3 regions of the Paenibacillus sp. EKM211P genome follow, and region 1 is predicted to be linked to each of the others. Evidence: riboswitches for the same ligand, from Rfam matches in the RefSeq annotation. Region 1 holds a riboswitch; each other region holds the start of a gene.
What was found. Region 1 has a riboswitch for cobalamin ahead of metE (5-methyltetrahydropteroyltriglutamate--homocysteine S-methyltransferase). Riboswitches for the same ligand answer to the same signal wherever they lie in the genome.
Positions count from the first base shown of each region.

Region 2: linked by a shared signal. The riboswitch ahead of G9G57_RS08215 (ABC transporter substrate-binding protein) and the one ahead of metE (5-methyltetrahydropteroyltriglutamate--homocysteine S-methyltransferase) in region 1 are both predicted to bind cobalamin.
Region 3: linked by a shared signal. The riboswitch ahead of G9G57_RS00875 (ABC transporter substrate-binding protein) and the one ahead of metE (5-methyltetrahydropteroyltriglutamate--homocysteine S-methyltransferase) in region 1 are both predicted to bind cobalamin.

Region 1 covers NZ_JAAMNS010000001.1:390,450-392,717, forward strand. Annotated here, with positions in the region: gene metE (5-methyltetrahydropteroyltriglutamate--homocysteine S-methyltransferase) at 1-1,324, opposite strand, end outside; cobalamin riboswitch at 1,483-1,678, opposite strand; gene nrdG (anaerobic ribonucleoside-triphosphate reductase activating protein) at 1,868-2,268, opposite strand, start outside.
Region 2 covers NZ_JAAMNS010000003.1:452,163-454,430, forward strand. Annotated here, with positions in the region: gene G9G57_RS08210 (histidine phosphatase family protein) at 1-629, shown strand, start outside; cobalamin riboswitch at 725-940, shown strand; gene G9G57_RS08215 (ABC transporter substrate-binding protein) at 1,148-2,155, shown strand; gene G9G57_RS08220 (FecCD family ABC transporter permease) at 2,152-2,268, shown strand, end outside.
Region 3 covers NZ_JAAMNS010000001.1:180,481-182,748, forward strand. Annotated here, with positions in the region: gene G9G57_RS26140 (hypothetical protein) at 89-220, shown strand; cobalamin riboswitch at 603-807, shown strand; gene G9G57_RS00875 (ABC transporter substrate-binding protein) at 1,024-2,268, shown strand, end outside.

The sequences.
Region 1 (2,268 bases):
TAGGCAGTGGGGGCAACTTCAGCCTATTTTGCTGAATTATACGGCGCTCGGCGAAAGGAACGCTGCGTGATAGTGGCTCCTTTGCCAACAGGTTGGCCAAATCGGCAGCTGTCTGTACCCTTGCCGCTGAGCTGTTGAAGCGGGCTACCGCTTCCGCACTTTGCTCAAGCTTGGCAAGTGCGGATGGATCATGCTTACCAAGTGCAGCCGTCAAGACTGCGATTTCATCCAGCTTTTCATCGGCAAAGGCTAGGGCATGCACCAGCTCTCGGTCCAGCTTGTGCTCTGCTTCCAGACTGACCGGCACATGCAGCAGACTGCACGATGGCTGCACGATAAGCTGTTCTGCATTGATTTGTTCTGCTAACTGGCCCAACAGCGCAGCCATGGCATTCAGGTCGCTGCGCCATATATTGCGCCCATCAATGACACCAGCACCCAGCGTTTTCCCTTTGGGGAAGCCATGTCGCGATATATGCTGGAGATTTTCGCCATCATCATAGACAAAATCAAGACCCAGTCCCTGGACTGGAAGTTCAGTCAGACGCTCATAATGATCTAGGCTACCAAAGTAGGTTTGCAGCATGATGTTTAAGGAGGGAGCAGCTTGGGTCAAAGCTTCATAGACCTCCTGAATAATATCCAGATCCTCTACTGGGAATGAGGTGGTCAGGACAGGTTCATCGATTTGGACCCATTGTACGCCTTCTGCTGCTAGTTCGGACAGGACTCGGGCGTATAAAGGCAGGAAGGTTCGTATAATAGAGGCCAGATCCTTACGATCATAGCCTTTGGATAAAACAACAAATGAGTAGGGACCGATGAGAACCGGTTTACCGTCAATACCTAGCTCCTGCTTTGCTTCACGATAAGCGAGTAAGGGCTTATTTTCAGTGAGCACTGGAGCCGCATTTTCCAATTCGGGAACGATGTAGTGGTAATTGGTATTCATCCATTTGGTCATTTCGCTGGCGGTAGCTCCCTTCTGCCCACGTGCCATCCCGAAATACACAGACAGAGGAACCGGACCTGTAGGACGATAGTTGAACCGTTCGGGTACGAGACCGAACATCACAGATGTATCCAGCACATGATCGTAATAGGAAAAGTCTCCGACAGGAATGCGATCAATCCCTTTGTCACGTTGCTTGCTCAGATGCTCCAGACGCAATCTTTTCATCTCACTATGCAGTTCACTTTCGTTAATACTACCCTGCCAGAAGCGCTCCAGTGCTTTCTTCCATTCCCGGTTCCCGCCGATACGCGGATATCCCAGATTACTGCTAGTCAAACCGGACAATGTAGATCGTTCGTTAATGGACATGTAGGTTTCCTCCTAAGTGGTAGCCAGTTTATTTTTACGTACCAAAAAAGGCATTCTGTCCCCAAGGCTAAAAATAAGTAGGGGAAAGAATGCCTCCGCGATTAAAATTCAAAAATACGGCGACTGCTCTTAACACCTCCCTATCTTCCGTAGGTACTGCGATGTTGTTAAAATAGGCAGGTCTCCTGACTTACGGATCATGACGTTCAGCATCCCTTCCCGGTCTGTGGACCAGTGGGTGTATGAGCAGCTGAACATTCCCCGTTTACAGTGGCGGGACCGTCCCGGATTTGCACCGGCTTCCCTTTTAAGTCTGATCTGAATAGAACAGACACCTATTTCCAAACTATGCGATTAAGGTATGACGAATAATTATGCACTCGTATACTTGTTCACCATCATAAGTGAAACTCACAGGATGTGCAATAGAAACAGTAATAGAAACTGGGGTGCAATCTGTTAGTTATATGCAAAAAAGACAAGCCCAACCCATCGTGGGGAACTTGTCTTTGGTATAGCATCTTGCTAAGTAGAACATCGCCTTTAAGCTAATGAAACGGTGTAACCTGCTTGAGTACTGGCTTTCACATCTACCAGGCGCTGATTACGGCTGCCCCGAAAGGGGAGGGTCAGATCTTTTTGCTGTTCAACAAAACGGCCATCTACAATCACGTCACACAATAGCGCCAGCTCCTGTCGCTCCTGATCCATGAGCAGATCTTCGTAAACAAAGCCTGTGTAGGCCCAGACGGTTCGGTCGGGACAAGCCGCACGGAAGTCACGTACAAATTGCGAGCATTCTGCTGCTGAGAAAAAAGGGTCTCCCCCGCAGAGAGTCAATCCGTCCAACAGCGGATTATCCATGATATCACGGATGACCTCCTGTTGACGCTCGGGCGTGAATGGCTCCCCTGCGCGAAAGTTCCACGAAGCTGGATTAAAGC
Region 2 (2,268 bases), on a different contig from region 1:
GTCATGGCACAACCTTATGGAATAAGGAACGTCGATATCTGGGACATGCCGATTTGAGTTTGCTGTCTGGAGCAGAGCAGGAATTAAAGCCTTTACGGGAAAAATTGCAGGGCCAGTCCTTTGCTCAAATCTATTGCAGTGACTTGATGCGATGTCGCCAGACCTTGCAGATCATTTTGCCGGGGTCAGCATTGACGACTGAACGTTTCCTATCTGCTATGCCTCCCATGATGGAACCACGTCTGCGAGAACTTCACTTTGGCGAGTGGGATGGAAAAACGTATGACATGCTTAAGGATGTGGCGTTGTATCGTGCTTGGATTGATGAGCCACAACGAATCACCCCGCCTGGAGGAGAGTCTTGGGTCCATTTTGTGAATCGTCTGCGTGAATTCCTCGACTCTCTGTTTGCGTGGCGCATTGCTTTGGAGGTTCAGCCAATAGAGTTGAATGCTGCACCGCCCTCTGTTTTGGTTGTCACGCATGGTGGTGTAATTCGCCAATTGGTTTGTATGCTGATACCAGGTCATGATTTTTGGAGTCTGAATCCAAAACCGGGAGAAGCGATTAGGCTTCAGTTAAGGCTGGCAGGACTGCACAATTGTATAGCAAAATTGCTTTTTCACTAGGGTAGTTGTGGCGAATCAAGCAGCTGTTTGGGTTGTAAGCTAACTCTTTTTAACCTATAATCATCAAGTAAAAGAACGGCTTGACTACACTACATCAAATATCCAGCAGACGAGGTCGGCGCCGTGTGAGGGAACTTGCTTTTCTTCATTGCGCTGTTAAAAGGGAAGTCGGTGTGAGTCCGACGCGGTCCCGCCACTGTAAATGGAAACATGCTCATTAGCCCTGTTACATGTGCCGCCAAGCATGTGAAAGAATATCAGGGCATGCCTCTTCCATAAGTCAGGATACCTGCCCGTCCGCCTGTCACCATAATCCTTCGAGGAAAGGATGACGTGTTCGCAGTGACTGTCCATGCGGAAGGAAGCTGCCCGCCTGCGCACAATCTGTGCTAACGTGACCCCTGTGTCCTGAAATGAGGATGCGGGGGTTTTTGATAGGAAAAGAAGGCTGGAATGAGGAAATACGGATGATGTTCAAGTAACGCTCTTAACGATTTTTGTATGAAGGGGTGCAAATCATGGCAGTAAAGAAAATAAAGGTATGGACAACAGGTCTATTGGCGCTGATATTGGCAGTTGTGCTGAGTGCATGTGGCGCGGATGGAAAAAATGCAGAAAATAAAGAGGGCCAAGCTTCTTCACAGCAGCCGGGACAGACCGTAACCGCACAAGAGCCTCCGGGCAAAACGGTTTACCCGCTAACGGTTAAGGATGCAACAGGACAGGAATTTACATTTAAAAAGGCACCGGACAAGATCGTTTCCGTCTCCCCGGCAGAAACCGAGGCGTTGTTCGCTATCGGATTGGATAAGGAAATTGTTGGTGTATCCGACTACTCTGATTACCCGGAGGCAGCTACGAAAAAGCCTAAAGTGGGCGGTATTATGAAACCGAACGAAGAGGCGATCATTGCTGCGAACCCGGAAGTTGTTTTTGCAGGAATTTCACTTAGTGAACAGGCTACGACTAAGCTGCGTGACATGGGAATTATGATTTTTAAAACGGAACCGAAGACCGTTGAAGATGTCATAGCTAACATCGAATTGTATGGGAAAATCACCGATCATCAGAAAGAAGCGAGAGCGGTGACCGACAAGATGAGAGCAGATGTAGCGGAAGTGAAAGAAGGAGTTAAAAATATCGGCAAAGGGCAGAAGCTGCGGGTATACGTCGAGTTTTCACCAGGCTGGACAGTGGGTAAAGGCGAGTTTATGGACGAACTGATTACATTGGCAGGCGGCGAAAACGTGGGTGCCACGCAGAAGGGCTGGTACCAAATCAGTGAGGAAAATATTATAGCTGCCAACCCTGACGTGATTTTGTACAGCAAAAGTGTGAAGGATGACAAAACAGGCCAGACCCTCAGCGATATCATAAAAGCTCGCAGTGGATGGGATCAAATATCGGCTGTTCGTAACAATCGTGTATTTGCCGTGGATGATAATTTGATTAGCCGTCCAGGTCCACGCGTAACAGAAGGACTCAAGGAAGTAGCCAAGGGCGTGTACCCTGAAATTTTCAAATGAACCGTAGACTGATCGGTTTTGGGGGGACTGGTCTTGTCTTGCTGCTGCTGACGCTGCTGCTCTGTCTTGGCATCGGCTCGGTCAGTCTTCCGGTCAGCCAGATCACAGGTATT
Region 3 (2,268 bases), 210 kb from region 1:
GAGGCATGGTATAATCTACCTTAAGGACTTTGGATAGTGGTGGATGTTTTCGGATCACGGCGCAGCTTCCCGAAAGGGGGTGAAGCCGATGGTCAACCTTGTGTCGTGCTATGATGTGCTGCGTTGGATGGTTACGTTACTAAGCCTGGTGTTTAGTATTCGTAAGCTTTATCGCTGGCTGCGTCGGAAATTTCGGAACAAGCGAAAACCCACCGCGTAATTAGGTTGGCCCCTAACAGTGGGTTTCGTTCGCATTAACATTCAGTTATGCAGCGCGCCGTGGTGGTGATCCACAGCCTTTCAAGTCCTAAGAGTCTTTGCCGTTGGAGCGGCGAAGGCTCTTTTTAGTATACGGATACGGTGGTTATCTCTATACCTAATTTTAACACGTGAATTGTGTGCACGCAACGTTAAGACATACCTTCAATTGCGCGCAAGCAATGAATAGCCTTGGTCTTGATTCACACTATATCATTCAAATTTAAATTATTACGCAACATTTGTTGACAAGCCAGTAGCAACAAAATAAGATAATCCTAAATCGTAATAAAAAGGAATAAAGGAAGAAAACAGGTGTGAGCCGGACAACTCTATATACGAAGTTTCGTAGAGACGATGTAGATAGTTGTTGAGCGTGTTCACTTAAAAGGGAAGTTCGGTAGATTCCGACACGGACCCGCCACTGTATACAGGCATCAGCAGGGTACTGCTGGAGCTTTCAGAACAAGCCACTGGAACTGTGAGGAACCGGGAAGGCCTGAAAGATACGCTTGGAGTCAGGAGACCTGCCTGTTTTGACATCACTGTCAGACCCACGGGATGCTGGGGAGGTGGTTAGGCGTGCTGCATACGGAATGTCTGAAACCGATCTGATCCCTTCTATGTTTTTGGAGCTGGCTTTGAGGTGAGTTTTGACATTTTATAATGAAAGCATTTCTGACTGCTGATCAAGTGGTTGGGAATGCTTTTTCGCGTTTTGCGTTAGGTTTATACGATTTTACAAGATAGAGGGGAAAATGTGGGATGATAGGCAATCGTAATAGGCGTTCATGGTTCATATGTACAGGATTGCTGCTGCTGATGGCAGTTATGACTCTTTCCGGATGTGGCGTAGCCACGAAGACGGAGGATAGCTCGGGCAAGGGTGAGAACACGTCTGCACAACAGACTCAAGCAGATAAAAAGCTGGTGATGGCGTATACGTGGAAACCGTCAGGCGTCGATCCGCATGGAGACAATAGCTGGGATGTGATGCGTTCCGGTGCCGGTGAGACACTCATTCGTTTGAATGAAAAGCTGGAGCCTGTGGCTTGGCTAGCCAAGGAGTGGAAACATGACAGCCCTAACGTGTGGTCGTTCAGCTTGCAGGATAAGGTCACGTTTCATAATGGAAAGAGCATGGATGCAGCAAGTGTAAAAGCATCTTTGCTGCGCTCAATCGAGAAAAGCCATCTGGCGAAGGATTTACTGGATGTGAAGTCCATTGATGTAACTGGTCCGCTGACGCTGAAAATTACGACAAACCAGCCGAATGCAGCGCTGGTATCCAATTTGGCTGATCCGTCAACGATTGTACTGGATGTGGCATCCATGAAAGATGAGCAAAGCTACCCTGCAATGACAGGTGCTTTTAAAATCAAAGCCTTCAACAAGGATCAATCCTTGGTCGTCGAGCGTTATGACGGATACTGGGGCGAAAAGGCGCGATTGGCCGAAGCGACGATGAAATTCATTACGGACGGTAATTCGCGCCTGATGGCGTTACAATCTGGTGAGGTGGATGTAGCGACGGATATTCCGGTAGATAACGCAGAGGTATTAAAAAAGAACGACAAGCTACAAGTGCTGTCGGCTCCATCCTTGCGCACCCATATGATTGTGTACAACATGGAATCACCTGTGTTCAAGGATGCAACCAACCGTAAGGTGGTGGACAGTCTGATTCCGCGCGCATCCATTGTGAGCGCCGTCATGAGAGGCTTCGGTACGGAAGCAAGCAGCCCGTTTCCGAGCATTCTTCCCTTCGGTAAGATTGAGCGCAAAGCATTGGACGGAACGGCGGAGCAGTTGTTGACGAAGGATGGCTGGCAGAAGGATGCCCAAGGTACGTGGACCAAGCAGGGCAAGCCATTCGAGGTTACGCTGCTGACCTTCCCACAGCGTCCGGAGCTATCCGTCATGGCTGAGGTGATTCAGAGCCAATTGCTGAATGAGGGAATTCAGGTCAAGATTCGCAAGGTGGAAAATATCGACGAGGCATTGACCAAA